Regions from separate parts of the Sphingobacterium sp. NPDC055431 genome, predicted to be linked through region 2. Evidence: riboswitches for the same ligand, from Rfam matches in the RefSeq annotation. Region 2 holds a riboswitch; each other region holds the start of a gene.
What was found. A riboswitch is a leader RNA that binds a small molecule or an ion and turns the genes downstream of it on or off. The one in region 2 is predicted to bind S-adenosylmethionine.

Region 1: it holds a riboswitch for S-adenosylmethionine, as region 2 does, so the genes downstream of both, metE (5-methyltetrahydropteroyltriglutamate--homocysteine S-methyltransferase) here and ACWIB3_RS13765 (methylenetetrahydrofolate reductase) in region 2, are expected to answer to the same signal.
Region 3: it holds a riboswitch for S-adenosylmethionine, as region 2 does, so the genes downstream of both, ACWIB3_RS15660 (5-oxoprolinase) here and ACWIB3_RS13765 (methylenetetrahydrofolate reductase) in region 2, are expected to answer to the same signal.

The regions. Positions count from the first base shown of each region.
Region 1 covers NZ_JBSHLH010000011.1:98,834-109,516, forward strand. Annotated here, with positions in the region: gene fabF (beta-ketoacyl-ACP synthase II) at 1-581, opposite strand, end outside; gene ACWIB3_RS11630 (acyl carrier protein) at 609-845, opposite strand; gene ACWIB3_RS11635 (IPExxxVDY family protein) at 1,112-1,612, shown strand; gene pyk (pyruvate kinase) at 1,724-3,157, shown strand; gene ACWIB3_RS11645 (hypothetical protein) at 3,221-3,607, opposite strand; gene ACWIB3_RS11650 (sensor histidine kinase) at 3,734-5,605, shown strand; gene ACWIB3_RS11655 (response regulator transcription factor) at 5,624-6,313, shown strand; SAM riboswitch class I at 6,549-6,647, shown strand; gene metE (5-methyltetrahydropteroyltriglutamate--homocysteine S-methyltransferase) at 6,723-9,032, shown strand; gene ACWIB3_RS11665 (APC family permease) at 9,098-10,489, opposite strand; gene ACWIB3_RS11670 (hypothetical protein) at 10,620-10,683, opposite strand, start outside.
Region 2 covers NZ_JBSHLH010000015.1:103,924-114,606, forward strand. Annotated here, with positions in the region: gene ACWIB3_RS13750 (UvrD-helicase domain-containing protein) at 1-3,256, opposite strand, end outside; gene ACWIB3_RS13755 (30S ribosomal protein S16) at 3,468-4,004, shown strand; gene rimM (ribosome maturation factor RimM) at 4,139-4,666, shown strand; SAM riboswitch class I at 4,847-4,947, shown strand; gene ACWIB3_RS13765 (methylenetetrahydrofolate reductase) at 4,995-5,951, shown strand; gene ACWIB3_RS13770 (glycosyltransferase family 117 protein) at 6,283-9,291, shown strand; gene ACWIB3_RS13775 (glutamine--tRNA ligase/YqeY domain fusion protein) at 9,357-10,683, opposite strand, start outside.
Region 3 covers NZ_JBSHLH010000020.1:39,424-50,106, forward strand. Annotated here, with positions in the region: gene ACWIB3_RS15650 (transglycosylase domain-containing protein) at 1-1,978, opposite strand, end outside; gene rpoN (RNA polymerase factor sigma-54) at 2,206-3,669, shown strand; SAM-I-IV-variant riboswitch at 3,718-3,812, shown strand; gene ACWIB3_RS15660 (5-oxoprolinase) at 3,874-4,137, shown strand; gene ACWIB3_RS15665 (DUF2891 domain-containing protein) at 4,332-5,429, opposite strand; gene ACWIB3_RS15670 (DUF937 domain-containing protein) at 5,496-6,173, shown strand; gene ACWIB3_RS15675 (threonine aldolase family protein) at 6,268-7,302, shown strand; gene idi (isopentenyl-diphosphate Delta-isomerase) at 7,353-7,877, shown strand; gene ACWIB3_RS15685 (hypothetical protein) at 8,045-8,620, opposite strand; gene ACWIB3_RS15690 (hypothetical protein) at 8,624-9,304, opposite strand; gene ACWIB3_RS15695 (DUF695 domain-containing protein) at 9,323-10,120, opposite strand; gene ACWIB3_RS15700 (helix-turn-helix domain-containing protein) at 10,243-10,683, opposite strand, start outside.

The DNA of each region.
Region 1 (10,683 bases), on a different contig from region 2:
GCTTCGGAACCACCGGTGATAATAATGTCAGACCTTCCCGAACGGATGTAAGTGAAGGCATCGATCATTGCATTGGTAGCCGAGGCACAAGCAGAAACTGATGAGAAGTTTGGACCTTGCAATCCATGGCGCATAGAAATATGGCCAGGAGCTAAATCGATAAGCATTTTGGGAATAAAGAAAGGATTGAACCTAGGCGTTCCATCCCCTTTGGAATACTGTGCAACTTCCTCAGTGAAAGTTGTTAATCCACCAATTCCAGAGCCCCAAATTACACCAATTCGCGTCCTGTCTAATTTATCGAAATCTAGACCTGCGTCTTTTACTGCTTCATCGGTAGATGCAATAGCATATTGGACAAAGGGATCCATCTTACGGGCTTCTTTACGGTCCATATAGACGTGCGGATCAAAACCTTTGACTTCGCAGGCAAACTGTGTTTTGAATTTTGACGCATCAAAGTGCGTGATAGGAGCGGCTCCACTTACACCGTTTATTAATCCATCCCAGTATTCTGAAACGGAATTACCAATAGGTGTAAGTGCGCCTAATCCTGTTACAACTACTCTCTTAAGCTCCATTTATGATGTTTGGCCTAATAAAATTAGTTAGTTAACGTTTTTTTCTAAGTAAGCGATTGCTTGTCCTACAGTACTGATGTTTTCAGCTTGGTCATCAGGAATTGCAACGTTGAATTCTTTCTCGAATTCCATGATCAACTCAACTGTATCAAGTGAGTCTGCACCTAAATCATTCGTGAAAGAAGCCTCTGGTGTCACTTCATTTTCGTCTACACCTAACTTTTCTACGATAATTGCTTTTACTCTTGATGCGATATCTGACATGATTTTCTAGTTTAATTGTTTAATAAATCTGTGCAAAGAAAAAATAAATATTCCCAAAAATCAAATCTTTTTGACTTTTGAAACTAAATAAAGAACAAAGTCATCTTAAATAAAGTTTTTAACACCTTATTAATTAACCTTAATCCAATAATACTAAAACAAATAAAGTTTTACAAACTTAATGCATATTTAATGATATTTTTACTTAACCTTCAAACTTAAATGCAGTAAAAACGTAATTTTGTAAATCATCAAAACAAATTGACTTGAGCAAAATAACCTTTAAACTCGAAACTGACTTTGACCTGGAACTCGATTTTGTCCTAATTGGGATCAGTTCGGTTTTGAGAGATTATCGACTTTGCCACTTTATCAACAAGCATACCGGACTCCAGCTGGTCTACGGGAAGGAAGATTACACGGACCATAACGGCCACAACAAGGAAAAACCCAAGGACGAACTGGATTACCACATTCTTTTTGAATCCAAGAAAAACAAACCCGTCGTAAAAAATCACTACAACATCTTCAGGTACCATAACCAATCTTTCGAATTTGAATTCTATTTGCTGAGCAACCGATCGGTCGAAGGTGCCGCGTTAATACCTGAAATTAGTAGCTTTGATTACTTCCTGATGATCAAACATTTTATCGACGAGGAGGATTTAGATGCTCTTTTAGAAAACATTAAGTCTATTCCGGAAGTTCTTTTAGTAAAAGAAATAGACCCAACAATATTGAAATCTAAAGAAAATCTGATATTTTAGCGGATTATTAAGATAGTGTATCTTATACACATAAACCTAATCATCTGCTTTAAGGGGAGAATAAAGCAGGAAATGACTTAATAGAGAATATAAATTTAAAATTTAATTTAAATGGATAAACTAAAAAAGCGGACCAAAATTGTTGCCACACTAGGTCCGGCTTCTTCAAAAAAAGATGTTTTAACCCGTATGATTGCAAAAGGGGTAGACGTATGTCGCCTTAACTTCTCACACGGTTCTCAGGAAGATCACTTAAAGGTAATCAACACAATCAACGAAATCAACCAAGAACACCCTTTCAACGTAGGTATTTTAGCCGATCTTCAAGGTCCTAAAATCCGTATCGGAAAAATGAAAGAAGGTGGTGCTATCCTTGTCAATGGAAGCACGGTAGAAATGACTACGCACGAACTTATCGGTGACGAAAAGAAAATCTACATCACTTATGACAACTTCCCTAACGACGTAAAAGAAGAAGAAATCATCCTATTGGATGACGGTAAACTGCAATTGCGCGTTCTTTCAACAAACCACTTGGACACAGTAACTTGTGAGGTTGTTCACGGGGGAATCCTGACTTCTAGAAAAGGTGTAAACCTTCCTAATACAAAAGTTTCTATCCCTTCATTAACAGAAGAGGATCTAGACAACTTGAACTTCGCCCTTGACCACGGTGCTGACTGGATTGCCATGTCTTTCGTGCGTTCAGCTGAAGACATCAAACAATGTAAGGAAATCATCAAGAAAAAAGGTTCACATGCTAAGGTGATCGCTAAGATCGAAAAACCTGAGGCTATTGACAATATCGACAGCATTATCGAAGCTACGGATGCGATCATGGTTGCTCGTGGTGACCTAGGTGTTGAACTTCCAATGGAAGAAGTACCAGGACTTCAAAAAATCATTGCTCAAAAATGTCGTAACCTTTCAAAACCGGTTATCATTGCAACACAGATGTTGGAAAGTATGATCACTACCCCTCGCCCAACACGTGCGGAGGTGAATGACGTTGCTAACTCTGTAATCGATGGTGCTGATGCTGTGATGTTGAGTGGTGAAACTTCAGTTGGTGAATTCCCAGAGATCGTAATCGAGACTATGGCGAAAGTGATCACCCATGTTGAAGCGACTTCATATCCGTACTACAGCGAAAAAGAGCAGTTAGGTACTGTTCCTGTAACGCGTATTCCAGATGCAATATGTAGCTCATCGATCTTCTTGGCAGAGAAAACCCATGCTTCTGCAATCGCTGTCATGACTTCTTCTGGCTATACTGCCATGGAAATCTCCAGCTACCGTCCTGATGCTGACATCTATGTCTTCACAGGTAACAAATCCTTGTTGCGTACGCTTAGCTTATGCTGGGGTGTGAAAGCATTCATTTACGAAAAATATGAATCTACTGATGGTACTATCCAAGATGTAAACTACTTATTGAGAGAACGTCACTTGGTAGAACCTGGCCAGATCGTAATCAACACTTCTTCTACCCCTCTTCATGAGAAAGGCAGAACGAACACCATCCGTGTTTCTGAAGTAAAATAATTACAAAACGATACAAAAAAAGAGCCTCAATGAGGCTCTTTTTTTGTATCGTCTATTTTCAAGCTATCTCTTGATTATTGGCGACTTGACGGTCGCTGAATCCTGTTTGACAATCCTAGAATGCTCGTCCAGCTTCTTTGTTCCCGGCATTTTCACCGACCCCTCACCTGACAGTTTTTTCTCCAAGATTACAGTATCATCATGCTCCTTCAGCACATCATGTGGAGTAACCATAAAGCCCTGTCTATTGCCCTTATAGGCATTGGGAATCTCTACTGATTTATTCATGGAATCCAACAAGGGGATCTTGAACTGCTTTAAACTATCCTTGGGATTAAGGTCAACCTTAAAATCTAATGGTTTCTTTTTTTGAATATTTTGATTATTTTCCGCAGAAGAAGGAATTGCCCAAATCAGGAATAAGAAGGAAATCAAGATGAAATTTTTCATAATCAGTATCTTAAGTCATTATTCTATAACAAAAGAAATCCTATTCTGCTAAAAAAGCTAAAAACTTGCTGTTAAATTGTGTTAAATGAGAAAATTAGCTGTTTTCCCTTATTACTTTTGTAACAAATGAAAAAAAGAAGTATTGCATTGATTATTTGGCTTATGTCCATTGCGCTGATCGGCGTAATGGCAATGCAGTATTATTTTGTGCGGGAATCCTTCATCAAGGAGTCCAAACTTTTTGATGAGGAAGTCAAGGCATCCCTTTCGGCCGTGGCCAATAAGATCGAGCGTCAGGAAATCTATGATTTCGCAAGGGAACAAGAACGACTTAACCAAGAGAAGTTCAGGATTGACCAGGAACGCATCCAAAAGAACGAGAAGATCCTTGCCTTGCAGGTGCAATACCAGGACAGCATCAAAACCTTGCAGAGAAGGGCTTTTGCCCATACCACCAGGTTCAACTTCCTGGAAAGAGAACTGAACCAACAGTTCCCGGCGGTACCCATCAGCAATGATTTCTACGAAACGTACCTAAAGAGAAAAGAATACAAGCACCTTGTGCGAATCACCTTGGAACAGGGCCTAACCTCCGACAATACCATTGGAGAGTTCACCAATGTGGAGGCCATCAAGGTCGTCCCTAGGGTTGCGCAGAAGGACGATAGCACCCGATACCTGATCCCCGTATTCAACCCACCTTCCACCGAAGCGATTGCTTACCAGATCAGGACCCTACCTCCGCGTTATGATTCCAAGACCCTGTCAAAGATCGAGGAACTCGAGATTAAGCTCAATAACCTGAGAGGACAGCGATTATCAGAGGCCGCAACACTATATGACACCATTGCCATGTTAGGAGGCAAGAAAAGCTCTGTAATCGCCGATGTAGCCATGGGTATGGAATTATCCAAAAGACCTTTGGCCGAACGTATCAACGGGAAGAAAACCGTCAATCTATTGATCCACGAACTCCGTGAAAGAGGAATAAAATCCTCCTTCGTCATGGAGATCAAGGATTTCAATAAGATGCCCGTTTTCCAAGGAGTCTATCAATTCAACAACGAGCAACTCAAGGAAGTCAATAATCCTTTGATCTATACCGCTAGACTATTCCAAGGAGACCGTGGCAATGCTCCTGGCGAGCTCAGCATACATTTCCCTAACAAGGGCGGAATTATTGCCGAGACCATGGGCTATTGGCTATTTCCGACCATCCTAGCCTTATTGGCGCTGTTGATCGGATGTTTTGCCTATACCTTGAGCATCATCTTCAAACAGAAGAAGATGTCGGAGATGAAAACCGACTTCATCAACAACATGACCCACGAGTTCAAGACGCCTGTAGCCACCATCATGATCGCCAGTGAATCCTTACGTGACCCTGAGATTTCCGCCGATGGCAAGCGTGTCAACAAATTGGCAAACATTATCTACGATGAGAATGTCCGTTTAGGCTCGCATATCGAACGCGTCCTGAACATTGCCCGTCTGGAGAAAGAAAACCTAAAGATCGAGCGCACCAATGTGCACATCAACTCCTTGGCCAACGCAGTCTTGGAGAGCATGCGACTACAGATGGACAAGGCAGAAGGCACCTTGAATATTGACATTTCAGCAGGCAATGATTTAGTGGTTGGCGATGAACTTCACCTTTCCAATGTGATGTTCAACCTGGTCGACAATGCAATTAAATACTCTCAAGAAAAACCAGAAATCACTTTTAAGACTTTTAATAGAGGGAACAGTATCGTAATATCAGTTGCAGACAAGGGAATGGGAATGACCAAGGACCAACAGGAAAAGATATTTGACCAGTTCTATCGCATACCTACGGGAAATATCCACAACGTGAAAGGCTTCGGTCTAGGGCTAAGCTATGTTAACGATATCATCAAAAGACTGAACGGAAAAATCTCCGTAAAAAGCGAAAAAGATAAAGGCACACAATTTGAAGTAACGCTTCCTTTAAAGGACGCATCCAAGGAAGTAGCATAACATAAGAAAGAGAAAAGTATGAATCAAAAGATATTATTAGCAGAAGATGATCCTAATTTGGGCGAATTACTGAAGGATTATCTTGAATTAAAAGGAAAATTTGACGTTGTGCTCTGTACAGATGGTCAAGAAGGAATGGATGCCTTCCGAAAGGAAGAATTCGACCTTTGCATCCTGGATGTCATGATGCCCAAAAAAGATGGCTTCTCCCTTGGAAAGGATATCCGCAAGATCAATCAGACGGTCCCTATCATCTATGCTACTGCAAAAGGCATGATGGAGGACAAAACCCAGGCCTTCGAACTAGGTGGTGACGACTATATCACCAAGCCTTTCCGTGTTGAAGAACTTTTATTGAGAATAAATGCGCTATTAAAGAGAGCTTCCAAGGACAAAGAAGAAGAAGTATCAGACAAGTTTGAGATCGGCGATTATTTCTTCGATTACACCAGTCAGATTATCTCCTACAAAGGTCAACAGCAGAAACTGTCTACCAAGGAGGCCGAGTTGCTTCGTTTGCTTTGCTTAAAGAAAAACGATGTCCTGACCCGCGAAGAAGCCCTGATCAAAATATGGCATGACGACAATTACTTTACCGGCCGAAGCATGGACGTATTCCTAAGTAAACTGAGGAAATACCTCAAAGAAGATCCAAACGTGGAAATCGTCAATGTGCATGGTAAAGGATATAAATTGTTGGTTAGCTAAAAAGACTTGAGACAATAGACATAAGACAGTAGACTGAAGATATGGGATAAATATCTGTCCAATTTCATGTCCTAAAGATAAAAATATTATTACCATAAGAAAGGGGAATAGTTTACACTATTCCCCTTTCTTATGGTTGTTTAAGGACCTCAGCTTTTCTATTGTCTTGTGTCTTTTGTCTGATAGTCTAAAGATTTTCCTTGGAAAATAAAAATCTTATCCATAACTTAGCCGACGCTTATAGAGAAAGGCAGAGGGACTAGACCCGATGAAGCCTTAGCAACCTGTCACTTGACAAGGTGCTACATTCTACCCCGATTGGGAAAGATAAGCTGGTTACAGGAATCCTAGGTAGCCTTCTCTTAGCAAAAAGACTTATTGGAATTTATTTAATTTAGTAGAGAACTATATGCTATTAACAAACAATTTAGGCTACCCACGTGTGGGTGCTTTCCGTGAACTGAAGAAAGCTAACGAAGCTTACTGGGCAAAGAAAATCAGCGCGGAAGAATTATTGCAGGCTGGACTTAAAATCCGTGAAAGCAATTGGAAGACTCAAAAAGATGCAGGTATCGAATTGATCCCATCGAATGATTTCTCATTCTATGACCAAGTCCTAGACTTATCTTTAACTGTTGGAGCTATTCCCGCTCGTTACAACTCCCTTTTGAACAAAATCGATCGCCAATATAACCTAGACTTATATTTTGCGATGGCTCGTGGTTTCCAAGAAGGTGGCGTTGATGTAACTGCCATGGAAATGACCAAGTGGTTTGATACAAACTACCACTATATCGTTCCTGAATTCGTGAAAGATCAAGAATTCAAACTGACTTCAGAAAAATTCCTAAGTGAATACAATGAAGCAAAACAATCAGGTATCGAAACTAAACCTGTCCTGATTGGCCCTATCACTTACTTATTGTTAGGTAAAGAAAAAGAAGCTGATTTTAACCGTATCGATCTAATCGACAGATTACTTCCAGTATACGAAGAGATCTTGGCTAAACTTGCTGATGCTGGCGCTAAATACGTGCAGATCGATGAGCCTTTCTTGGCTTTAGATATCGATGATGCTACCAAAGCTCTTTACGGAAAAGTATTCGAAAAGTTAGCTGCAGCTGCCAAAGGCATCAAATTAATCGTTGCTACATACTTCGAGGCATTAGGAAACAACGAAGACATTGCTGTTAACCTTCCTGTGCATGCGTTACACCTAGACTTAGTTCGTGGTGAAAACCAACTTGACACGATATTATCCAAAGTTCCTGCTTCCCTAACCCTTTCATTAGGTGTTGTTGAAGGCCGTAACATTTGGAAAAACGACTACGAAAACTCATTGAAAAAAATCAAACAAGCTGTTGATGCTTTAGGAAAAGACCGTGTATGGATCGCTCCTTCTTCATCTTTATTGCATGTTCCTTTTGATTTGGACAATGAGAACAATGAAGAGTCCCTACCTGCTGAGGTTAAAAACTGGTTAGCATTCGCTAAACAAAAATTAGCTGAGGTAAAAGACCTTGCAGTATTGGCTGAAGGTGAAGTTGATGCTGAAACACAAAAACGTTTCGACGCAAACAAAGAAGCTGCTGAAAGCCGCCGTACTTCTCCATTAATCCACAGACCAGAGGTTAAAAACCGCGTCAGCAACATCACTGATGAAGATGCTAAGCGTACTTCTACTTTCAACGCTCGTAAAGAAGCGCAACAAGCGAAGTTCAATCTTCCAGGATTCGCAACCACTACAATCGGTTCATTCCCACAAACTAAGGATGTTCGTAAATGGAGAGCTGACTTGAAAAAAGGTGCCATCTCTCAAGAAGAATACGATAAAGAAATCGCTGCTGAAACAGAAAGAACAATCCGTTTACAGGAAGATTTAGATATCGATGTATTGGTACACGGTGAATTCGAACGTAATGACATGGTGGAATACTTCGGTGAGCAATTAGCTGGATATGCATTCACACAAAACGGATGGGTTCAATCTTACGGTTCTCGTTGTGTTAAACCTCCAATTATTTTTGGTGATGTTTACCGTCCTGAAGACATGACTGTTCGTTGGTCTGCTTATGCGCAGTCTTTGACTAACCGTCCTGTAAAAGGAATGTTGACTGGTCCTGTAACCATCTTACAATGGTCATTCGTACGTAACGACCAACCTCGTTCTACAACTACATACCAAATCGCTTTGGCAATCTTGGACGAAGTTCAGGCATTGGAAAAAGCAGGTATCAAGATCATCCAAATTGATGAGCCAGCTATCCGTGAAGGACTTCCTCTACGCAAAGCTGATCAGCAGGAATACTTAGACTGGGCTGTACGTGCATTCCGCGTTTCTTCATCCAATGTTGATGACGATACACAAATCCACACGCACATGTGCTATTCTGAGTTCAACGATATTATCCAAGATATCGCTGCCATGGATGCTGACGTAATCACCATCGAGACTTCTCGTTCTCAAATGGAACTGTTAGATGCTTTCGCAGACTTCAAATATCCTAACGATATTGGTCCAGGTGTATATGATATCCACTCTCCACGTGTTCCTAGCACAGAAGAGATGGTTAACTTATTACGCAAAGCAAAAGCAGTAGTTCCTGCAGAGCAATTATGGGTAAACCCTGACTGTGGTCTGAAGACTCGTGCTTGGCCAGAAACTAAAGCTGCCTTAGAATCTATGGTAGAAGCTGCCAAAATCCTAAGAGCTGAATAAGAAACATTAGTAATTTAAAATAAGATAAAGGCCGAGCAATTTTTGTTCGGCCTTTTACTTATCATTTATTTTAATACAGGTTTCTTTCGATTGGCAAAATAATAGATCGGCACTCCCATCAGGATCAATATAAACCCAGGCCAGGTGTACTGTGGTTTATACAAGATCAAAAGCACACAGAAAGCTGTTCCGATCAAGAGATAGACCAATGGAGGGATAGGATATAAGAATGTTTTATAGGGTCTTTCCAGATCAGGTCTCTTCCAGCGCTGATACATCATCGCCAGGACCGTGATCATATAGAAAATCACGATCACAAAGGACACCATGTCCAATAGGTTCCCATACTGCCCGCTCAAACACAATAGCGAAGCCCAGATTCCCTGAAACCACAGGGACCTTTCCGGAACATCATTCTTGTTGTTTGGAATGGCCTGCTTCAGAAAAAGGCCATCCTTGGCCATGCTCTGAAAAACCCTTGCTCCTGAAAGCACAATTCCATTCACGCATCCAAAGGTTGAGATCATCACCAATATGGCCATGATAATGGTCCCTGCGCTTCCCAATAACTTTTCAGCAGCAGCTATCGCAACACGATCATTCGCGGCAAAGGCAATTTCTTCTCGATTTAAAGTGGCTAAATAAACATAATTGGCAAACAGGTAGAGGATCATCACCAAGCTGGTTCCGATCACCATGGCTATTACCACAGTCTTCTTCGCATTCTTAATCTCCCCCGCCACGAAGGTTACATTTTCCCAGGCTACACTACTGAAAACCGAACCTACCATGGCCGCAGCAATTCCACCAAGCAACACATTACCTGAAATCTCTTTCCAGCTTGAATGGTCCAGATTTTGCGAAGCAGACCAACCGAAGCTCATGTTCCCTGAAAACTGATTGCTCTCGATCAATAGAAGCCCGCCAACGATCAGGGCCAATAGGGCAATGACCTTGGAAGAGGTGAAGACGGATTGGACAATCTTGCCACTCCGCACCCCCTTACTGTTGATAAAAGTTAACAACAGTATGATTCCAATGGCAAGGATCTGCATCCAGGTGATCATAAAGGTGCCATTCTGGTAAATGGGAGCTGCATCATTCAGCTGTGGAAAGAGGTAGCCGGCGAATTTGCCAAAAGCAACCGCAACAGCGGCAATGGTTCCTGTCTGGATCACGGCAAATAAGCTCCATCCATACAGAAAGCCAGTCATTTTCCCAAAGACTTCAGTCAGGTAGGTATATTGTCCACCAGCTTTAGGGTACATCGAAGAAAGTTCACCATAACAGATTGCGGCAGCAATGGTCGCAACCGCAGTAATCAGCCATACAGCAATCAGCCAATAGCCCGACCCTAACTGTCGCATCATATCCGATGAAACAATAAAGATCCCACTTCCAATCATAGAACCCATGACAATCATAATGGAGTCCCATAAATTGAGTTTTTTATTCATAATTGGTTATTATATTCACCAAACGTACAAATAATTATTATGTTAATAATTTTCTTATTTCATAAAATTGTTGTTACCACATTTATTAGCGTAAATGAGACATCTCACACAGTATCAGCGTATCATGCCGTTACCTGAAGAAGAAAGGTTCTCGGAACATAGCATAGCTTTCCTGTAAATAAACCGGTATTGGC
Region 2 (10,683 bases):
AATCTCCTTGAGTAAATTTAAAGTCCAATACGATGGTTTCCTGATCATTGGTAAACACCTTGTCCGGTCTTTGGGTACTGCCATCCTCCAGGATGATGCTCGATTCATTCCACACCTTATAATTTCCCGTCAACCATTGGTTAATGATTGGATGGTTCCAGATCTGCTGTATTTCTTCCAGGAGAAGGTCCTTCTCTTCCCTGGCCAAAATACCTTCCTCAATATATTGGTTTACCAGTTTGTCGATTTCCGATTCATCCTTTACCAGCGAAACGATCTCATGTGCCAGTACCCCATATTGTGCAGCCTTCTCCATCATCAAAATGGTGTTGATGTTCCTTGAGGTCGATTTTTCCAAAGCAGTTTCTAGCGCTAAAGATTGTGGATAATCCTTCAGTTCAATTTTTATGCTAGCTTGTTCAGTTTCCTTTTTCTTGCTTGACTGCTCAGCGGCTAATGGCTCATCCAAAAGAATAAATTCATTGTTCTCTAATCGGAATGGAGAATTGCTGGCAGATAGGACCTGAATCAAAAGGTCTGAAATAAAATCATTCTTGACCTCGGAACCTAATATCTCACCGGTTTTCTTGTCAACCTCATCTTTAAATTGAGGCGCAGTAATATAGAGATGGCTTTTTGCCCTTGTGGTTGCCACATAAAAAGTGTTTAGGGCATCCATATAGTTAAACAGCATCTCTTCAAAATATTGTTTGTAAAAGATCGACTTGCCTAAGGTTTGGGTATATTTTACAGGTATTTTTCCGAGTTCTGAAAAAGGAGAATCCATTACATCGATCCAAAAATCGCCATTGGTCATTCCATCCAGTTTCCAGGAAGAGAATGGGATCATCACCACCTCATAGGCCAATCCCTTAGATTTATGTATTGTACTGACCTCTATGGCATCGACCTTGCCACTCGACGGCAGTACAGCCCTTTCGCCATCCTCATCCCAATATTCCAGGAATTGTATGATTCCACGTTCCCCTTGGGTGGAGAAAGCCGTAGCGATATCCTTGAAGGCTAAAAGGTATGGTAAATGAATACTTCCTTCATTCCCTAATTGATAAACATCGATCAGTTTTTCCACCAGATGGACCAAAGGCATTTTTTGCAATTGACTCCATGAGTCTATCAATGTAAGCGGAAGCACATCCGACAGTTCCTTAATACTATTGTCCTTGAACTTCAGCCATATCGATTCCTCGAAGTTGGATTTCCCCTGCGCCAATTGGAAAAGATAAGCCATGTTGGCAAGGTGTAAAACGTGTTTCTCCGATTGAAAAACCAAAGACCTTAAGGTTTCAATGATCAGATTGACGGCATGGTTCGATATTAGACTTAGGGCGTCTCCAGAGATGACCTCAAAGTTGAGGTTCTCGGTGTTTTTGAAGCGCATCAGTTCTTGAATGACCAATTTTGCCTGCGCATTGCTCCTGACAAGGATCCCAATATCCGCTGGCTTATATTTTCCGGTCCTGATCCATTCGGCAATCTTGGAACAAAGGGCTTCTACCGAAGCCTCCATCACTTGATTGTTCCGCGCTCGACCATCACTGACAGGGAAAAAGGAGATTTCGATATTTCCCATGGGTTTGCCGTTCTGAAGCTTATGTTCAGGGATCAGTTGCCTGCTGTTTTGATAAGCTTTTTCAAGTAGGCTATTGTTGCCCGTAGCATTCCACCAAGTCATGCCTTCTTCGCCCAGACTTTCGCCAACTTTCTCGTTCAAAACTTGCTGCAATAGACTAGGGATCTTTTCGTATAGGTAGTTGTTGAAATTAATGATATTCGGAAGGCTGCGGAAATTAGTGTCCAACGTTCCGTTATCTATAAATTCATTTATTTGATTTTCCTTGAGGTGGAAATTCTGCGAAACCTGCTGGTCAATCTGTTGCAAAAGGATCCGCCAGTCCCCATTTCGCCAACGATAAATACTCTGTTTCACATCGCCTACCACTAGATGCTCAGCAATCTTGCCCGTAGCATCAGCAAGGGCATTTAGGAGCAATGGGCTATAGTTTTTCCATTGTATGCGTGAAGTGTCCTGAAACTCATCAAACAGGAAATAATTGTATCGGTTGCCAATCTTCTCCCAGATAAAGGTCGGGTCACTGTGTTCATCTAAACCCAATTTGTTTAGCAGTATCTGCGCATCCGAGATCAATTGTGCAGAGTTTTCCTTTCTCCATTGACTCAGTAGGTCACTCATTTCCTTGAGCAACCTCAGGAAATACAGGTTGGTCTGTACGGCTTGGTAAGCAATATAATTTGCAAAATGCTGCTGTAGGGAAAGGATGGCGTCCAATGCCGGACGGATGCCCTGCATGTATTCATACCTAACCTCCTTTTTATCGTCAATATAATGCTCTTCATTATCCAACAAAACCAAAAACTTGTCAAATATCTTTTCCTGGATATCAGAGGTAGAAATCTTTTTGGGGTCTATGTTGATCTTGCTGGCCGCTACGAGTCTGTTTCTGGACTTTCCCTTCATTTCTGAATCATCAACCCCCAATCGGCGATATTCAGCTTTGAAAGTTTCTATTCCTTGAACCAAGGCATCCAAAAAGGCATTCGTCTTTTCATCAATTTCTTTGTTGAGCAGGTTGAAGATCCTGTCTGTATCAGCAGAAATCATAAAACTGTCAAACTCCTGGAAGTTCTCCGAGAAAATCAACCCTGCCAAACCCATTAACTGCTGTCGGTAGTTCCAGTTCTCATTCTTCCCGATCTTCTGTTCAGCATAGTTGATGATCCATTCCAACAGGTCAGGTCTTTCATCCAATAGTTGGTTTAGCATAACGGTCAGGTCACGCTTCACTTTGTTGGTGTTCATCTCGATGGCATAGCCAGAATCGAGGTTCAGTTCGTAGGTAAAACTACGGATCACCTTTTGCGAAAACCCGTCAATGGTACTTACCGAGAAATGGCTGTAGTCATGGAGGATCCTCCTGTAGATCCGATTGGCTTTTTCCTGAATGCTTACAGGGTCCCATTGCGTGTTCTGCTGCAATAATTGCTGTCTGTACTGCTCAATGTCATCTGCTGTACTGCCGATTGCCAAGCCATGAAGGACGGACATGATACGGCCTTTCATTTCGGCTGTAGCCTTGTTGGTAAAGGTAACGGCGAGGATTTCCCGATAGCTGCTCTCTTTTGATAGCAACAGGGTCAGGTAATGTACGGTGAGAGAAAATGTTTTTCCAGATCCAGCGGAAGCTTTTACAATCCTTAAAGGAGCAATTCTTTGCATAAGATGTCAATGGTTTGAAGTATCTGAATATCGGTATTATTAGGAGATTACTCAAATCTTTTTCAAGATTATAGCTCGGAAGGAGGGCATATTTTACAGATAAAACAGCTTTAAATTCTCTATTGTATTAATTGATAATACTTTGTATCTTTGCGTCCCCTCCTGCATGAAGCAACGGGGGATATGTTGAATACATAAATAAAGAAAAAACATGGCAACTAAAATCAGATTGCAGAGACACGGTAAAAAAGGAAAACCTTTTTACCACGTAGTAGTAGCAGACGGCCGTTCACCACGTGATGGTAAGTTCATCGAGCGTTTAGGTTCTTACAACCCAAACACTAACCCAGCAACTATCGTTTTGGATTTCGAAAAAGCGTTAGACTGGATGAACAAAGGTGCCCAACCTACTGACACAGTTCGCGCTATCCTTTCTTACAAAGGTGTTTTATACAAAAAACACTTACAAGGCGGTGTGAAAAAAGGAGCTTTTGATGAAGCTAAAGCTGAAGAACTTTTCACTAAATGGGCTGAAGGTAAAGATGCTCAAATCGAAGGAAAGAAATCAGGCTTAGCGAAATCTAAAGATGAGACTAAGAAAGCTGCTTTAGCTGCTGAAGCTAAGAAAAAAGAAGACAGAGCTGCTGCTATCGCTGCTAAAAACGCTCCTGTTGCTGAAGAAACAGCTACAGAAGAAGCAGAAGAAGCTGCTGATGCTACTGAAAACACTGAAGAAACTGAAGGATAATCTCTTCATAAAGTATTCAAAATGGCCGGATCATTCTATGAACCGGCTTTTTTGTTCCCATTTTATCTTGATTTTACATCCCTAAAATCCCAACAGAAAAAGAATTCCGTATTTTTGGAAATTAATTTGTGAATATGACGAAAGATCAATGTTTTTATATCGGTTATGTCAGTAAAACCCGAGGGTTGAAGGGTGAACTGCAACTGTTTTTTGAATTTGATAACTATATGGACCTTGATCTGGATGTAGTTTTCTTGGAGATGGACAAGAAATTGGTGCCATTCTTTGTAGAAAAGGTCAAATTTCACAATAACAGCACAGCTTATGTCAACTTTGAAGATGTTGACCATATTGACAAAGCCCAACCTTTATTGAGAAAGCAAATCTACCTGCCAAACGATAAAATGCCAGAACGTGATCCCGATGATTTTACCTATCATGATCTGGTAGGTTATACCGCCATTGAGGAAGACGAAGGCGAATTGGGCGAAATTACCCATGTCCAAGAGATGCCACAGCAATTTATCGCAACCGTAGATATCGATGGCCGAGACGCCATGTTTCCCCTTAATGAGGACTTCATCGTCGGCATAGACCCCGAAGAAAAGATTATCGTATTGAACCTTCCTGAAGGTTTGATAGATATGTACCTAGAAGATTAATAAGATATTTTGAAAAGAGAATGGGCGTTTCATAAACGCCCATTTTTTTATGATCATACCTTCTTCCATTCATTTATATGTCCCATCCATCCAACCCTGATTCCTTCTGATTCAATGCCATCCGCAAAGTTTTTTCTTGAAACATTTTGAGATTACCTTGCTATTGACGATATTAGCCCTCGCTTATAGAGAAAGGCAGAGGGACTAGACCCGCTGAAGCCTTAGCAACCTGACACCAGTCAAGGTGCTACATTCTACCCCCAAAATGGGAAAGATAAGCCAAAGAATCAGTGTTCACTGTGTTCTCTCTAAGCCTTAATATATTTTTATGAAAATCGTAGATCACATCAAGAACGCGAAAGGCAAGACCTTATATTCTTTTGAGCTGTTACCTCCTGCTAAAGGGCAGGGTATCCAAAGTATCTTCCAAACGATGGATGAACTGATGGAATTCAAACCTCCCTTTATCGATGTGACGTACCACCGTGAGGATTACCTGTACAAACAACATGCTAACGGATTGTTGGAAAGGGTATCCTATAGAAAAAGACCTGGTACGGTAGCCATCTGTGCTGCCATCATGAGTAAATATAAAGTTGATGCGGTTCCGCATCTGATCTGCGGTGGTTTCACCAAAGAAGAAACTGAAAACGCACTTATCGACCTGAACTTCTTAGGTATCGATAATGTATTGGTGCTGAGAGGTGATGCCAGAAAAGGTGATGCCGACTTTATCCCAACCGCTGGAGGACATGCTTATGCAACCGACCTATTGCGACAAGTGGTGGATATGAACGAAGGTTCCTACCTACATGAAGATATAGGCTCATCCGAAAAGACCAATTTCTGTATCGGCGTTGCCGGATACCCCGAGAAACATTTTGAATCACCTAACTTCAATACCGATTTTAAATGGTTGAAGAAAAAGGTAGAAATGGGAGCTGAATTTATCGTTACCCAAATGTTTTTTAACGTAGAAAAATATAAGGAATTTGTGACGAAGTGTAGGGAAAATGATATTCATGTTCCTATTATTCCGGGACTGAAGCCGTTGACAACCAAGAAGCAATTGATTACCCTTCCTCGGATTTTCCACTTGGATATTCCAGAAGACCTAAGCGATGCCGTGGAATCCTGTAAAACCAATGCGGATGTTAGGCGAGTTGGCGAAGAATGGCTAGTACAGCAATGTAAGGAATTAATAGACTTTGGAGTTCCAGTACTGCATTTCTACACCATGAGTAATCCTGGACCTACTAAAAATATCGTTGAAAAATTAGTGTAATTAAATTGACTAACTCTAAAATAAGAACAAAGGGCGGATGATTTCATTCGCCTTTTGTCGTTTATCATGAGGAGAGTTTTTTAACCAATATAGCAGTCTCATTCGAGACAGCTTCGAGACAGCTTCGAGAATGACTTGGATAAAATTCTATTCATTTTGCGAGTTTTCGGAATGTGGGTAAAACAAATCCAAATAAAGCTCCTGAAAATCCAGCAATGATAAGGCCTTTTTGGAAGAAAGAGAGCAGCCGTATTCCATGTTAAATAATGTTAATCACAAATGTGGGAGATAATTCTTTTTTAAATTTAAATCACATTTATTACCTACTATTATGAACTATAGCAAAATCAACAATCTTCTCGGCTGGCTATGTGCTGTTATTGCGTTTGTATTGTATGCATTCACTGTGGATCAATCCATCAGTTGGTGGGATACCGGTGAGTTTATTGCGGCATCGGATAAGCTGGAAATTGTACATCAACCTGGGGCACCCTTGTTTCTCTTGGTTCAGAACCTGTTTTCAAACCTTGCTCTTGGAAATAAGGAACATATTGCACTTTGGATGAATTTAGGTTCGGCATTTTGTTCAGCCTTGACCATTATGTTTTTGTTTTGGACCATTACAGCCTTGGCAAGAAAACTGCTTTTAGGAAAGTCAGAAGGGAATAGCCTCCAAAATCTGCAGATTTTCGCTGCTGGAGCGGTAGGAGCTCTGGCATATGCCTTTACAGATTCCTTTTGGTATTCTGCTGTGGAGTCAGAGGTCTATGCCATGTCTTCACTTTGTACCGCCATTGTATTTTGGTTGGCGTTGAAGTGGGAGAGAAGGGCAGATGAACCGGATTCCAATAAATGGCTATTGCTGATTGCCTATGTGATGGGACTATCCATCGGAGTTCATCTGTTGAATTTATTGACGATTCCAGCCATAGCACTCCTGATCTATTTCAGGAAGTCTAAGCAGGTGACCTGGAAAGGTGCAATTAAATCCTTTGCTTGGGGAGTTCTCGCCTTAGCCTTTATTCTTTGGGGAGTGATCCAATATTCTGTAAAGATAGCAGCAGGATTTGATCTCTTCTTCGTTAATACATTGGGTATGCCATTTGGTTCAGGCATTGTTCTGTTTGTCCTGCTCTTAGTTTCAGCAGCGGTTTTCGGCATTATGTATTCGATCAGAAAGAACAAGCCTATCCTAAATCTCTTGATTTTAGGTACTTGTTTGGTCTTTTTCGGGTTCACGTCCTTTAGTATGATAATAATCCGTGCTCAAACGAATATTACACTGAACAATAATGCTCCTGATAATGCATATTCCTTTTTGGGCTATTTGAGCAGGGAACAATACCAATCTGAACCCCTGTTTAAGGGACCGACCTTCAATTCAAAAATAACGGATGTTAAGGAATCCGTAGGTTATAGGAAGGATACCGAGCAATATGAGCAATATGAAAATGTCAAAGGCTATAAATACGACAAGGAAGTATTGTTCCCGAGGTTGTACAGCCAAAAGCATACTGAATTCTATAAACAATATTTGAATCTACAAGATGGGGAGGATCCAACCTTTCTGGATAATATGAAGTTCTTTTTCAATTATCAGGTAGGTCATATGTATTCCCGTTATTTCATGTGGAATTTCGTGGGCAGACAGAATGATACACCTAGCCAAGGCGAGTTGACTGCTGGCAATTGGATTTCAGGGATTGGTTTTTTGGATGAACTGCGTTTGCCGGGAATGGATGCCATTTCTGATCGTATGAAAGAAGATCCAAGTAGGAATACCTACTTCTTCCTTCCCCTACTGCTCGGATTTGCCGGCTTGATCTGGCAAGCAAAGCGAAGCAAAAGGGACGCCAGCATTGTTGGTCTATTGTTCTTCTTTACTGGATTAGCTATTGTGCTGTATTTAAATCAAACACCGCTACAGCCGCGAGAGCGTGATTATTCCTATGCAGGTTCGTTTTATGTATTTGCTATATGGATCGGTTTAGGAGTCCTGGGTTTGATTGATTTTATGCAAAAAAGGAGCAAACTTTCCATGAAGGCAATTACCTATTCTGCCGTTGGATTTGCTATGCTTGCTGGCCCTATATTGTTGGTCAAGGAGAATTGGGACGACCATGACCGTTCTGGTCGTCATATGACGAGGGAAGTGGCCTTGAATACCTTGAACTCCTGTGAGCCCAATGCCATATTGTTCACCTATGCTGATAATGACACTTTCCCATTATGGTATCTACAGGAAGTAGAGGGAATCCGGACAGATGTCAGGGTCTTGAATTATGGCTACCTAGGCTCGGATTGGTATGTAAAGCAGGCGATGGAGGGTGTCAATCAATCCAAGGCTTTGCCGATCGCATTCGACTTTAATAAAGTAAAAAAGGGTGTTCGTGACGTGATTCAGGTGGTTGACCTAGGAATTGAAGGCTATACAGATGTGGATCAATTGCTGGATGTGATGCTTTCGGACGATAATAGGAACAAGCTGGAAACAAGTGATGGCAGTTTTGTAAATGTGATGCCGACGAAAAAGCTCCAACTTAAGATAGATAAGGAGAAAGCCTTGAAAAATGCCAATATTCCAGCGGAATGGCAGCAGTTTATCCCAGAGCACATGCAATGGGAGCTCAAGGAAAATCTGGTGACCCGAGCAGACTTAAGCTTGATGTCCATTTTGGTCAATAACAATTGGGAAAGGCCAATTTACTTTGTCTCCTTGAGTGCACCGGCAATCTCCATGGGCATGGATAAATACCTTGCTTCAGAGGGCTTGGTCAGCAAACTGATGCCTGTAGATATGGGGCAGTCTTCAAATGGCAACGGACTGATCAATGCAGATAAGATTTACGATAATGCCATTCATAAATTTGAATGGTCCAATATTAATACGTTGAAGCATTTCGATGTTGATTCCAACCAATACTATGAGGGATGGATCTACCCTAATGTCTATACAGATGGTATGCAAGCCTTGGTTAATCAAGGAAAGTTAGATGAGGCAAGGGAATTGGCCTTGCAAGCCTATGATTTTCAACCGAGGGAGACCAAAAGCATGCGACAGACCTACTACAATACTGTACTTGTGGACACCTTGCTGAAGGTAAAGGAAGTCGATAGAGCAAAGATGTTGGCGGGTAGGCAATTGGAGGCCATTAAGGAAAATTTGGACTATCAATTGGCAATCTATCAAAAAGCAAAAAGGGGGTATGATTCCATTTCCATTCAGTTGGGATTGGCGGCATTAGACCAGTATGTTCCGATCTTGAAAGAATTGGGAGATGAACGGTTGATGGCTGAAGCCTCCCGAATGGACAAGAAATACAAGGCCGTGTGGTTGTAAAACTATCGGGCCATAAAAAAAGGACAAGAAATTTACTTGTCCTTTTTTTATGCCTTAAAACCAGATTATTTTTTAGACTCTTTAGCCCAAGAGTCTTTCAATGTTACTGTTCTGTTGAAGACAAGTTTATCTTCAGTTGTATTCTTGCTATCAAGGTTAAAATAACCTAAGCGGATAAATTGATATCCTTTTCCAAGCTCAGCATTTGCCAGATCAGGTTCAGCATAGGCTTTTTCAATGATCTGTAGGCTATTTGGATTGATAGAAGCTTTGAAGTCTTCGGCAGCAGCAGGATTCTCATCTTGGAACAGACGGTCATAAAGACGTACTTCCACTTCTTTGGCATGTGGTATAGAAACCCAGTGAATGGTTCCTTTTACCTTCATGCCTGATGTATCTTCACCAGATTTAGAATTAGGAACATATTCACAGTACACTTCCGTAATATTACCGTTTTCATCTTTTTTGAAATCAGTACAGGTTACGATATAGCCGTGTTTCAAGCGCACGGAAAGACCTGGCCCTAACCTAAAGAATTTCTTAGGAGCGTCTTCCATAAAGTCCTCACGCTCGATCCATAGTTCTTTAGAAAATGGGATTACCCTGCTACCCTCTCCACCTTCAACTTCTGGGTTGTTTTCGCCATGTAGTTCCTCAACCTTTCCATCAGGATAATTTGTGATGATTAATTTAATTGGGTCCAATACGGCCATTCTGCGCCAAGCTGTTTTGTTCAGGTCCTCACGGATACAGAACTCCAATAGGCTGACATCGATCATGTTTTCACGTTTTTGGATACCGATGCGTTCGCAGAAATTACGGATACTTTCAGGGGTATATCCACGTCTACGTAGGCCTGAAATGGTAGGCATCCTAGGATCGTCCCAACCTTCAACGAACTTTTCGTTTACCAATTGAAGCAATTTACGCTTGCTCATCACCGTGTAGTTCAGGTTCAATCGAGCAAACTCATATTGTTTAGATGGGAAAATCTCCAAACTGTTGATCAACCAATCGTATAATGGACGGTGCGGAATAAATTCCAAGGTACATACCGAGTGAGTTATCTTTTCGATGGAATCAGATTGTCCATGAGCAAAATCATACATAGGATAGATGCACCATTTGTCACCAGTACGGTGGTGGTGGGCATGTTTGATACGATAAATGATCGGATCGCGCATGTGCATATTAGGGCTCGCCAAGTCCACCTTGGCACGCAATACCTTTTCGCCATCTTTATATTTACCATCGCGCATCTCTTCGAAAAGTTTTAGGTTTTCTTCGATAGAGCGGCTGCGGTATACGGTCGGAGTTCCTGGAACGGTAGGAGTTCCCTTAGATGCAGCGATTTCTTCTGAAGTGCTGTCGTCTACATAGGCCAATTCCTTT
Region 3 (10,683 bases), on a different contig from region 2:
ACCAACCGTCAACATAATCTGAAGAAGTACCTGTTTTACCACCGATTTGATTCTCATCCTGAAAAAGGTCCCATTCCCATAAAGCTTGGGATGTGCCCCCCGACTCTTCGATGGTACCCCTAAGCATATAGCCCATTAACCAAGCATTTTCAGCAGTAATTGCCTCCTTCGTAGTGGTTTTGAATTCAGCCAATACCTTTCCATCCTTATCTTCAATCCTTGAAACCAATACAGGCTCCGTACGCTTTCCTTCATTCATGAAGGTGCTATAACCCCTGACCATTTCAAAAACGGAAACATCATTCGAGCCCAATCCAACTGACGGCACCGACTCCAATTTACTATCAATACCACATTTATGAGCCATCTCCACAACCTTATCCCAACCTACTTTCTCTGTGATCTGTGCAGTAACCGTATTTAATGAACGAGCCATGGCATGTCTTAGCGACAAGTCACTGTGAGAAAATGACCAATCCGCATTTTTTGGCTCCCAGATCTCATGTTCCCCTTTATTGTTTATGAATTCAATTTTTACTGGCTTATCGGTGAATTTATCACATGGTGCCATACCAGACTCCAAGGCTGCTGCATAAGCAAAAGGCTTAAAGGTAGATCCAGCCTGTCTTTTCGCTTGGTTTACATGGTCAAATTTGTAATAGTTGTGATTGATACCACCAACCCAAACTTTAATATTTCCATTGTATGGGTCCATGACCATCATTCCTGTATTCAACATGGTCAGGTAATGTTTCAGCGAATCCATGGTCGAATAATCCACTTTCTCCATTCCATCCCAGGTAAAGACCTCCATGGATTTTTTCTTGTTCAACTCCTCAAAAACCTTGGCTTCATCATTGTATTTTTTCATCAATGATGCATAAGCCGGAAGTTTTTTCGCATGGTCTTCCAAAAAATTAGGGATCACATTACCTTCTTTATCTCTCCATGGCAGATCATTTCCCCAAACATTGTCCAGACGCTGTTGCAATTCCTTCATCTTGGTTGAAACAACAGTTTCAGCAATTTCCTGCATCCTGGAATCAATAGTTGTATATATTTTCAGACCACTGGTATAGATATCAATTTCGTTTTCTTCACCCCATTCTTCCAACCATTTTTCGACTGCCGTACGAAGGTAGGAATCGTTGGAATTGCGAACTTCCTGATTATTCAGGTTCAAGCCCAAGGAATCTTTACTCAGGGTTGCTACTTCATCCTTTTTCAGATAACCTTCTTTTTCCATTTGGTTTAGAACGACGTTTCTACGTTGCAGAGCGTTCTTAGGATTTCTGATTGGATTATAATAGGTAGTACCCTTCAACATACCGACCAAAACAGCAGCTTCATTGACGGTAACTTCACTTGGCAGCTTATCAAAATACCTTACAGATGCCGACTTAATACCGTAGGCATTATTGCTAAACGAAACGGTATTCAGGTACATCGTCAAGATTTCTTCTTTGCTGTATTTGCTCTCCAATTTGAAGGCAGTCATCCATTCCTTGTACTTTGTGACCAACAGACCAACTCCCGGGATCTTCCCTAACAGTCCTTGAGCATCCTTGTAGCGAGTTCTATATAAATTCTTTGCAAGTTGCTGGGTAATAGTACTTGCACCTCGATCACTTCCACTTAAAGTTGAAAACACTCCGCCAAACAACCCAATAAAATCCACCCCATGATGCTTTCTAAAACGAACATCTTCAGTAGCAATTAGGGCATTAACGATATTTGGAGAAATACTATCATAAGGGACAGGATCACGATCTTGCTTGTAATAGCGACCGACTAAAACAGAGTCGGCGGTAAAAAGTTCGGAAGAAACATTCAGTTCAGGCAACAATATTTCTTTCTTAGTAGGCGATGATCCGAACAAGCCTAGGAAGTTAATTTGTACCGCGCAAGTAAATAAGATAATAAAGTAAATAACAATCAGTGCGATACGCAAAAATTTGTTCCGGACTCGTCTAAACATACGGTAAATATGAACAAAACTTTGGAAAAAATCATATCAATTCGCCCAAAAATGAACCTTGAAATGAAAATTAACGAAATTTAACAAATGAAATTTTTGGTTTTTAACTAGGCTGTTTTTCCGAGACTTATAATAGCAAAAACTGTTCCTAAATTCTCTTTTGTTTACAACAATTTTATCTTATTGAATATTATTCCCTATTTTTACCTGACTTATTTATCGGGGACATGTTAAAGCAAACACTACAACAAAAATTATTACAGAAACTTTCACCGCAACAAATTCAATTCATAAAATTGCTTCAGGTACCTACTGTATCATTAGATGCCCGTATCAAAGAAGAACTTGAAGAGAATCCAGCCTTGGAAGATGGTAGTTTGACCAACATGAACGACCCTGTCGAAGAATACCCAGACAAAGATCCGGATGACGACTTCAACATGGAAGACAATAGCTATGATGACGAATTCAGCGTAGATGAATATATCCAGGAAGACGACTATAAAGATTACGGTGGAGGTTATGACCATGATGATGAGGATGGTAAAAAAGAAATCCCTATCGCAGTCCAAGACTCCTTCTTTGAAAATCTTCAAAATCAGCTTGACTTACTTGCCCTTTCTGATAAAGATTATGTACTAGGCCAACAAATCATCGGTTCCTTGGATGATGATGGTTATCTGCGCCGACCTATCCTTTCTCTGATCGACGACCTAGCCTTTTCCCAAAATGTCATCGTTGAAGAAGATGAGGTTGAAGAGATGCTGAAAATTGTTCAAACCTTTGACCCAGCGGGAATTGGCGCCAGAAATCTTCAGGAATGCTTGAGCATACAACTTCGTAAGAAAGATCAAAATAATCCAATAATTCAACAGGCCCAATTGGTTGTAGAGAACTACTTGGATGAATTCACCAAAAAACATTACGATAAAATCGAAAAGCAATTGGGAGTAAACTCCGAAGAGCTTAAAGAAATTGTAAACGAAATCTTAAAACTGAATCCTAAACCAGGCGATTCAGGAGCTGTTGCTGGTAAGCAATTGCAGATTATCCCAGATTTCCATATCTCCAACAACGACGGTGTCCTGCACCTGACCTTAAATGGCAGGAACGCACCAGAGCTTCGTGTGTCCCGCTCCTACCAGGAAATGTTTGAACATTACGAAAAAGCCGAAAAGAACGACAAGAAAATGCGTGAGGCCGTTCAGTTTGTTAAACAGAAACTGGACTCTGCAAAATGGTTTATCGACGCCATCAAACAAAGACAGCAGACTTTGTTGAAAACCATGAATGCCATTATGGAATATCAATATGACTATTTCTTAACAGGTGATGACAGAATGCTGAAACCTATGATCTTGAAGGATATTGCCGACAAGATCGAAATGGACATTTCAACGGTTTCCCGTGTTGCGAATTCCAAGTATGTCCAAACCGAATTTGGCACTTTCCTTTTAAAATCTTTCTTCTCTGAAGCCATTCAGACTGAGTCCGGTGAAGAGGTTTCCAACAAGGAAGTCAAGAAAATCTTGGAAGAATGCATCGCCAATGAGGATAAGAGAAAACCTCTGGCAGATGAGAAACTAACAGAGATTTTAAAAGAAAAAGGCTATTCCATTGCCCGTAGGACAGTTGCAAAATATCGCGAGGCCATGAATATCCCTGTTGCCCGCCTGAGAAAAGAATTATAGAAAATTTTTATTTGACACTTGCATATTAAAATATAATCTACTAAGTTTGTAGAGTATTCAGAATTGCAGATGCAATACCAACCGAGTGACAGACACCGCGGTGGTAAATCGATACGGGCAACAAGCCAAAATAAACGAATATTGCAAAGTCTTTTAAGACGCCTCTGAATGCAATTATGGTTAAACCCTTTAAACATTAATTGTATGTCGAACACAACAAAACCCTTACACCAGCACCTAGTGGAGAAATTCCACCACTATTCCACCAACGAATTAGTTGTATTGAACAATGATTTGGTAAAATCCAATTGGGGTGCAAACAAAACAGCTTTTAGGACTGCATTGATTTCCGCACTATCCAATCGCGGAATCGATCTGTCAGCCATAATCAGTACGGAAGACGGCTTTACCCAGATCCAAAGTGTCCCAGTGAAACTATCTGAAAATAAATTAATTCCTTTATGTTAGGTTAGGGAGATGTGAGATATGAGATCTGAGATGTGAGATATAAAGGTTAATACCTTTGTACTCACATCTCAATACTTTAAAAATGAGTCAGTACGGTTAATATCTCAATACTCATATCTCACATCTCAATACAATAAAAATGAGTCAGTACGGTTAATATCCCAATACTCATATCTCACATCTCAATACTATCCCTAAAACCTCCCTATCGCGTACAGTGCGAACGTTCCTAGCCAATGGCTTCCCATATAGTCGTCTTCAGCACTTAAGTTAGCTATGGAGAAGTTAAAATGTTCTATAGCATTGCCTTTTAAATGCTTCAAACTTCCATCGATTTTACTGATGCCGGAAAGACATGCTGCTCGGCTATAATTCAAACCATCCAAATGAACCAATTTACCGTCCGTCCTATCCTTAACTATTTCGGGTTTCAATTCGAAGGAAGGGTCAAACAATCCTGGCATAAATCCTTTCAACCACGTTAAATACTCATTCTTTTCCATCAATTTACTCATCAAATAAGCTTCTTCTAAACATGGGGAAAGAAAATCATATCCACTCGGTTCATAGGCCAGATCACAATTCTTATCGTTTTGGAACAAACGCATTGAGTTTTCTTGAATGGATTTCTTAAAGGCCTCATCCCCTACGGAATTGGCATAATCCAAAGAAAGCGATAAACTAAAGGCCGAATTATCATGTTGTCCCGCCCTAATTGGGTATACCAATTTTGGGAGATATTCGATATATCGCTTGACCAACAGATCCACTAATGGCTGTAAAGCCACTTTCCAGCGCTGCCCATCCTCATCTTCCCAATTTGCCAGTTCTTCTTGCAACTTGAACAGCCAAGCCCAACCATAAGTCCTTTCAAACCCTAAATTGTTCTTGTCATTGAAAAAAGCAATTTCAGTTTGCACATTCTCAGGCGTAATATGGCTATTCAACACTTTCCTCATATTCCCTTCTTTATCTAGTTCAGGAAATGCCTTCAGCAATTTTATTACTGACCAATAACCATGAACAGAGGAATGCCAGTCAAAACATCCATAAAAGACAGGCCGAAGGGATTTGGGCGATTTAAGATCAGCTCCTGACCCCAAGACTTGGCCTAACTTATTGGGATACTCCACCTCAATACAATGGGTCGGCATGGCATAAATTTCCTGTGCTAATTCAAGGGATAATTTCACGTCTTCGACTTGCACTCCTTCTTCATTTTTCGATGGGTTATTGCAACCATAGAACAAAAGAACCGTAAGCGCAAAGATGTTTGAACATATTTTTTTCATACTAGTAAAATTGGCAATATATTTGAGTTATAAAAATAACATTTATAAACAATAACAATCTACAATATGAACATTAGTGACTTAATTTCAGGAAGCATTGGTTCACAAGCTACTGAAGGAATATCAGAAAAATTAGGACTTGATAAAAACCAAACCCAATGGGTTGTTTCTGCAGCTATCCCATTGATGATGTCTGCCTTGAATTACAATGCGCAAAAGGGCCCTGAACAAGCTCAAGGCATACAAAAAGCATTGGATAACCACTCTGGGGGGATATTCGATAACCTAGCAGGATTATTTAATCAAGGACCAACAGAAGATGAAGATAAAATTGTAAATCACATCTTTGGTCGCAACACCGATACGGTAAAACAATCCCTTTCTGAAAAATCAGGAATTAGCATGGGGAAAATCGGTGGCATTTTAGCACTATTGGCTCCTTTGGTAATGGGTTATTTAGGTAAAAAGAAACAAGCTGACGCTGGAACTGGCGGCGGAGGGATTGGAGACCTTTTAGGAAGCATCCTTGGAGGTGGCTCGTCAAATGCCGGTGCTTCAGGAGGCGGAATCGGTGATTTGATCGGAAGCGTATTAGGAGGCGGTGGTTCTAGCACTGCTAGCTCATCACAACCTAATATTGCAGGTGGTTTAGGTGATTTAGTTGGACAGTTTTTCGACCAGAAAAACGACAATAGTGCTAAAGGCAACATCTTGGATAGCCTTGCTGGAATGTTTGGAAAATAAACGAATAATTATACAACCACAAAGGGATTGGTCAATTTGATCAATCCTTTTTTTATTTTATTCCATCCGATTGCGAAAACGATTATATTTACACATGCAATCTAAAATAAGCTTCAAAAACGATTATAGTGAGGGTGCTCACCCCAATATATTAAACCTTCTATCCCAAACCAATCTTGATCAGGAAGCCGGTTATGGGGAAGATAACCTCAGCCTAAAAGCAAAATCTTTCATCAAAAAAAGAATCAACAATCCAGATGCTGAGATCTATTTTGTTTCTGGAGGTACCCAAGCAAACATGCTGGTCATTAGCCATCTCCTTAAACCATACGAATCCGTGATTGCTGCCGATACCGGACATATTGAGGTCCATGAAACTGGTGCCATTGAAAATACAGGACACAAAATCAATTGTATCCCCAACAAAGATGGTAAAATTTCCATTCCGGGAATACAAGCTGCCCTAGATTACCATACCGACAACCATATGGTCAAACCTGCTATGGTCTATATTTCGCAGTGCACAGAAATCGGAAGCATCTACAGCAAAGCAGAATTGGTAGAAATCTCCTCATTCTGTAAATCAAATGGATTGATATTATTTGTAGACGGTGCTAGGCTGGCTACTGCACTGACTTCAGCCTATGCTGACCTGAACATCGAAGATTTAGCAATTCTTGCAGATGTATTCTACATCGGGGCAACAAAAAATGCTGGATTATTAGGTGAAGCCATTGTATTCAAAAACAAAGAACTCGCTCATGGTTTCGATTACTATATCAAGCAAAAAGGAGCTCTAATGGCTAAAGGTCGAATCTTAGGGGCACAATTCTACGCACTGTTTGAAGACAACCTGTTTTTTGACCTAGGAAAACATGCCAACCAAATGGCCGCTAAAATAGCTGATGCATTCCAATCCAGAGGCTTTGAATTCTCTAGCAAACCCGTTAGCAACCAAATCTTCCCTATCCTTCCATATTCCGCCATAAAAGAACTCCATAAAAAATATGAATTCTATGTTTGGCAGAAGTTAAATAGTGATAAGGCCGTGGTACGGATAGTGACCTCCTGGGCAACAGCTGAATCAGTCATAGATCAGTTTATCGCAGATCTTCCTCAGGCTTTTTAGGTTAAATAGCCATAATTCCTTATTTTAGGAGAATACCCTAAATCTAGACTATGACTGTAGAAGAATTTGTGATATTGGTAGATCAACAGGACAATGAAATTGGCCAAATGGAAAAACAAGAGGCTCACCTTCAAAACCGAAAACATCGTGCTTTCTCTGTATTCCTTTTGGACGATCAAGGTAATCTGATATTACAACAACGTGCGGATTCAAAATACCACAGCCCCGGACTATGGACCAACAGCTGCTGCGGACATCCTCGACCTAATGAGACAACAATAGAAGCTGCCAAGAGACGAACTTTTGAAGAACTGGGAATCCACATAGACATCAAAGAGGTTTTCCAGCTGAGCTATGAAGAACACCTAGAAAATGGCCTTTGGGAAAATGAATTTGACCACATCTTCATCGGTAATTTCAATGAGGATATCCCAAACCCAAATCAAGATGAAGTTCAAGCTCTAAAATATAGCAGTGTTGCTCAAATCGAAAATGACCTCAAGAAAAACCCACAAGACTATACCTTCTGGTTTAAACTGATATTCCCTAAGATTAAACATTTATTAGAGAAATAAGACCATAGACATAAGACCTCAGAAGTGTAAACCTTCTATTTTCTCACTTCCAACTCTGAATAATAGCAAGATTCTGTTCGATTCTCTTTAATTCATCTAATCAGCCTTTTGGATAAAAGGCATTAGATTACTAAAGCTCTTGTGTCTTATGTCTTAAATCTCCTAACCTACCACCATTCTGCATTTGGCAAATAATAGTGGGCTGTATCTTTTTCATTTTGCCAAGGAGCCAATTCAAATAAATAGCCTTTTTGACTGACTTTCCAGGGATAATTGTAATCATATTCACCCCAACGAAATTCAACCTTATAGGTTTTTCCATCTGAACTCGTCAAGGTCCCAAACAGTCTGGGATAAGATGAACCAGAAACCCCATTGGTATACATGACAGCTTTATCAAAAACTAACTTGGCATTGGCCTCAACCGAATCGCTCAGTTTGATGACAGGTTCTTCGGCTTGCAACATAGCTGTATAGGACTTCCAAGAAGTTTGATTGGTATCAGACATCGCATAAGGATAATCCTTTTTTGTAGGGGTTTGCTCCATAAACAATCGCACTGGTCTATTTGTTACCAATTCCTTGCCCAAAACCTCCTTATATGGTGCTTTTTTACTGATGTTGGTAGACTTGGTCTTAACGGTCTGAATTATAGCAAGTACAAACAGAAAGAAGCCAACAATAATGCAAATAATAAATATCTTGATCACCTTTTTTGCAGTTATACCCTCTTTTATTCCCATATATTATTTTTTCTCGGTCAAACTAACTTCTAAACTACCGTCTTCAGAAACCAGGTCGATTTGATAGCTTTCCTGTCCTATTAATTTCATTGGCACAGTCTCCGTGTCAAAATCCGTACTATTCATTTCCATAGAAGTTTTAGCAGTAGTACTTTTTTCCCTTCCTTTAGCTATCAACAAGCTTCCTTCACCTGCATCCATTACCTTAAACCAACTAAAACCCGAACTTTTTGGAGCGCCTGTACCCGGGTTCTTTTCCGTAAACCTGCCAAAATACAAATCTCCGCCATGCATAGGTTCGGATAACTTGGAAACTCGCTCTTGCTGGTATGGATTCGGCTTCACCGTATCATATACTAAATAAGCAAAAAATCCAATAAAAGCTAGAATAAAGATATAACCAAAAATCGTTGGCTTCAGTCGGAAGGGGGCCTGACGTATATGTGGTTCACATTCCTTTACATAGCTTTTCATCCCATCGGACCATTTCCGCTTTGGGATAAACTTATCGGTTACACGATCATAATAACTAGGAGCAGCATTCTTGGAATAACCAGTATAGAATGCGGTAGAAAAATATGATCTATAAAACACCAAAATCATTTGATTTCCCGGATTCACAGGATTTTGCAAATGATCCGCTGAAAAACTCGCCTCTTCAATTTTCTTAAAATAAATAAACATATATGTTGCGTCTAGTTCTTATTGATTTTTTGTTCTGATTACCTCTGATTCCCAGCCACTATAGATTCCATTGAAGGATTTAGCTTTCTCCCATATCGGAAGACATAATTCGTCAATCTGTTCATAGCTTACATAGTCTTGCCTGGATATCCCTAATTTCCATAATTCATCCCGTTTCTCTTTCAAAAAGAGAACAAAGCGTTCGCTTTCCGCAAATTGGAGAAACTCATCCATATCCTTTTCTTCCCTGAAATCTAGGTAATGATGGACATTCCTGGACTCTTTAAGGTCATCCCCTGCTTCGGTCAACTGCCTCAGCACAATTCTGTTCTTGATCATTTCCATCTGGAATGGCAATGGATACGCCAAATTGAAATAATCACTCCAATTGGGATCATGTCTATGGTCAATTTGATAGGTTAATTTTTCACCAAAATCCTTGTCTAATTGTGAAAGAAAGGCTTTGCTATTTTCTACCTTATGACAATAATACATCTGTAATCGTTCTGAATTCATGGTCAAGGTTGAGACATGCAACATATTCTCTCCATACCGTACGATCAAATCCGAAATCTTATCTTCAACTTCATTGATTAGCTTATAACTTTCTATGGTAGGCAAGCCTTCCTCATTGGCATAGTCAAATGGGATAATCAGATAAAAAACTTCCGACAAGGAATTTATAGGGGCAATTTCAGCTACATTGATATCTACGATGACAGAGGTAACCTGGTTATTGATCCTAGAAAAATAAACCTGCCAATTTTCATCATGACTAGGTACCTGAATCTTTTTCCTGAATAATGATTTGAACATGCTTTCCTTTAGATAAATCAATCCATGGTGAATTACCCAAAAGTAAGCTCCTGTTTTTACTTGTCCGAGTGAAGGGTTGTCGAATTTATATAAATGAAACAGATAGAAACAGCTGAAAAACGCTATTTATTGGGTTCTTCTTTCAGATAGTCCAAAAATTGGGATGGAGTAACTCCAGTACTTTTTTTAAACGCTTTACTGAATATACTATGGGATGAGAATCCACTGACCTCTGCCAAATATGAAATCTTGTACTGCTCAAATTTTGGTTCGTTCTTGATTCTTTCAATTATATATCGGATCCTCAGACCGTTGATATAATCATTGAAATTCATTTCTTTATAGGTATTGATTATTTTAGAAAGGGTGATGGTATTTGTTTCTAGATAACTCGCTAAAAACGCCAAACTCATTTTGCTGTCAACAAATAGTTCTCCTTCCTCAAAATCCTCTAGCTTGTCCAATATTCTGCTAGTTTTTTCATCCATCTCCTTGGTCTGGGAGCTAGCATTTGGCTCTTGATCAACGGTTTCCTTTTTTCGGTTGGCAACCTCATCCTTATT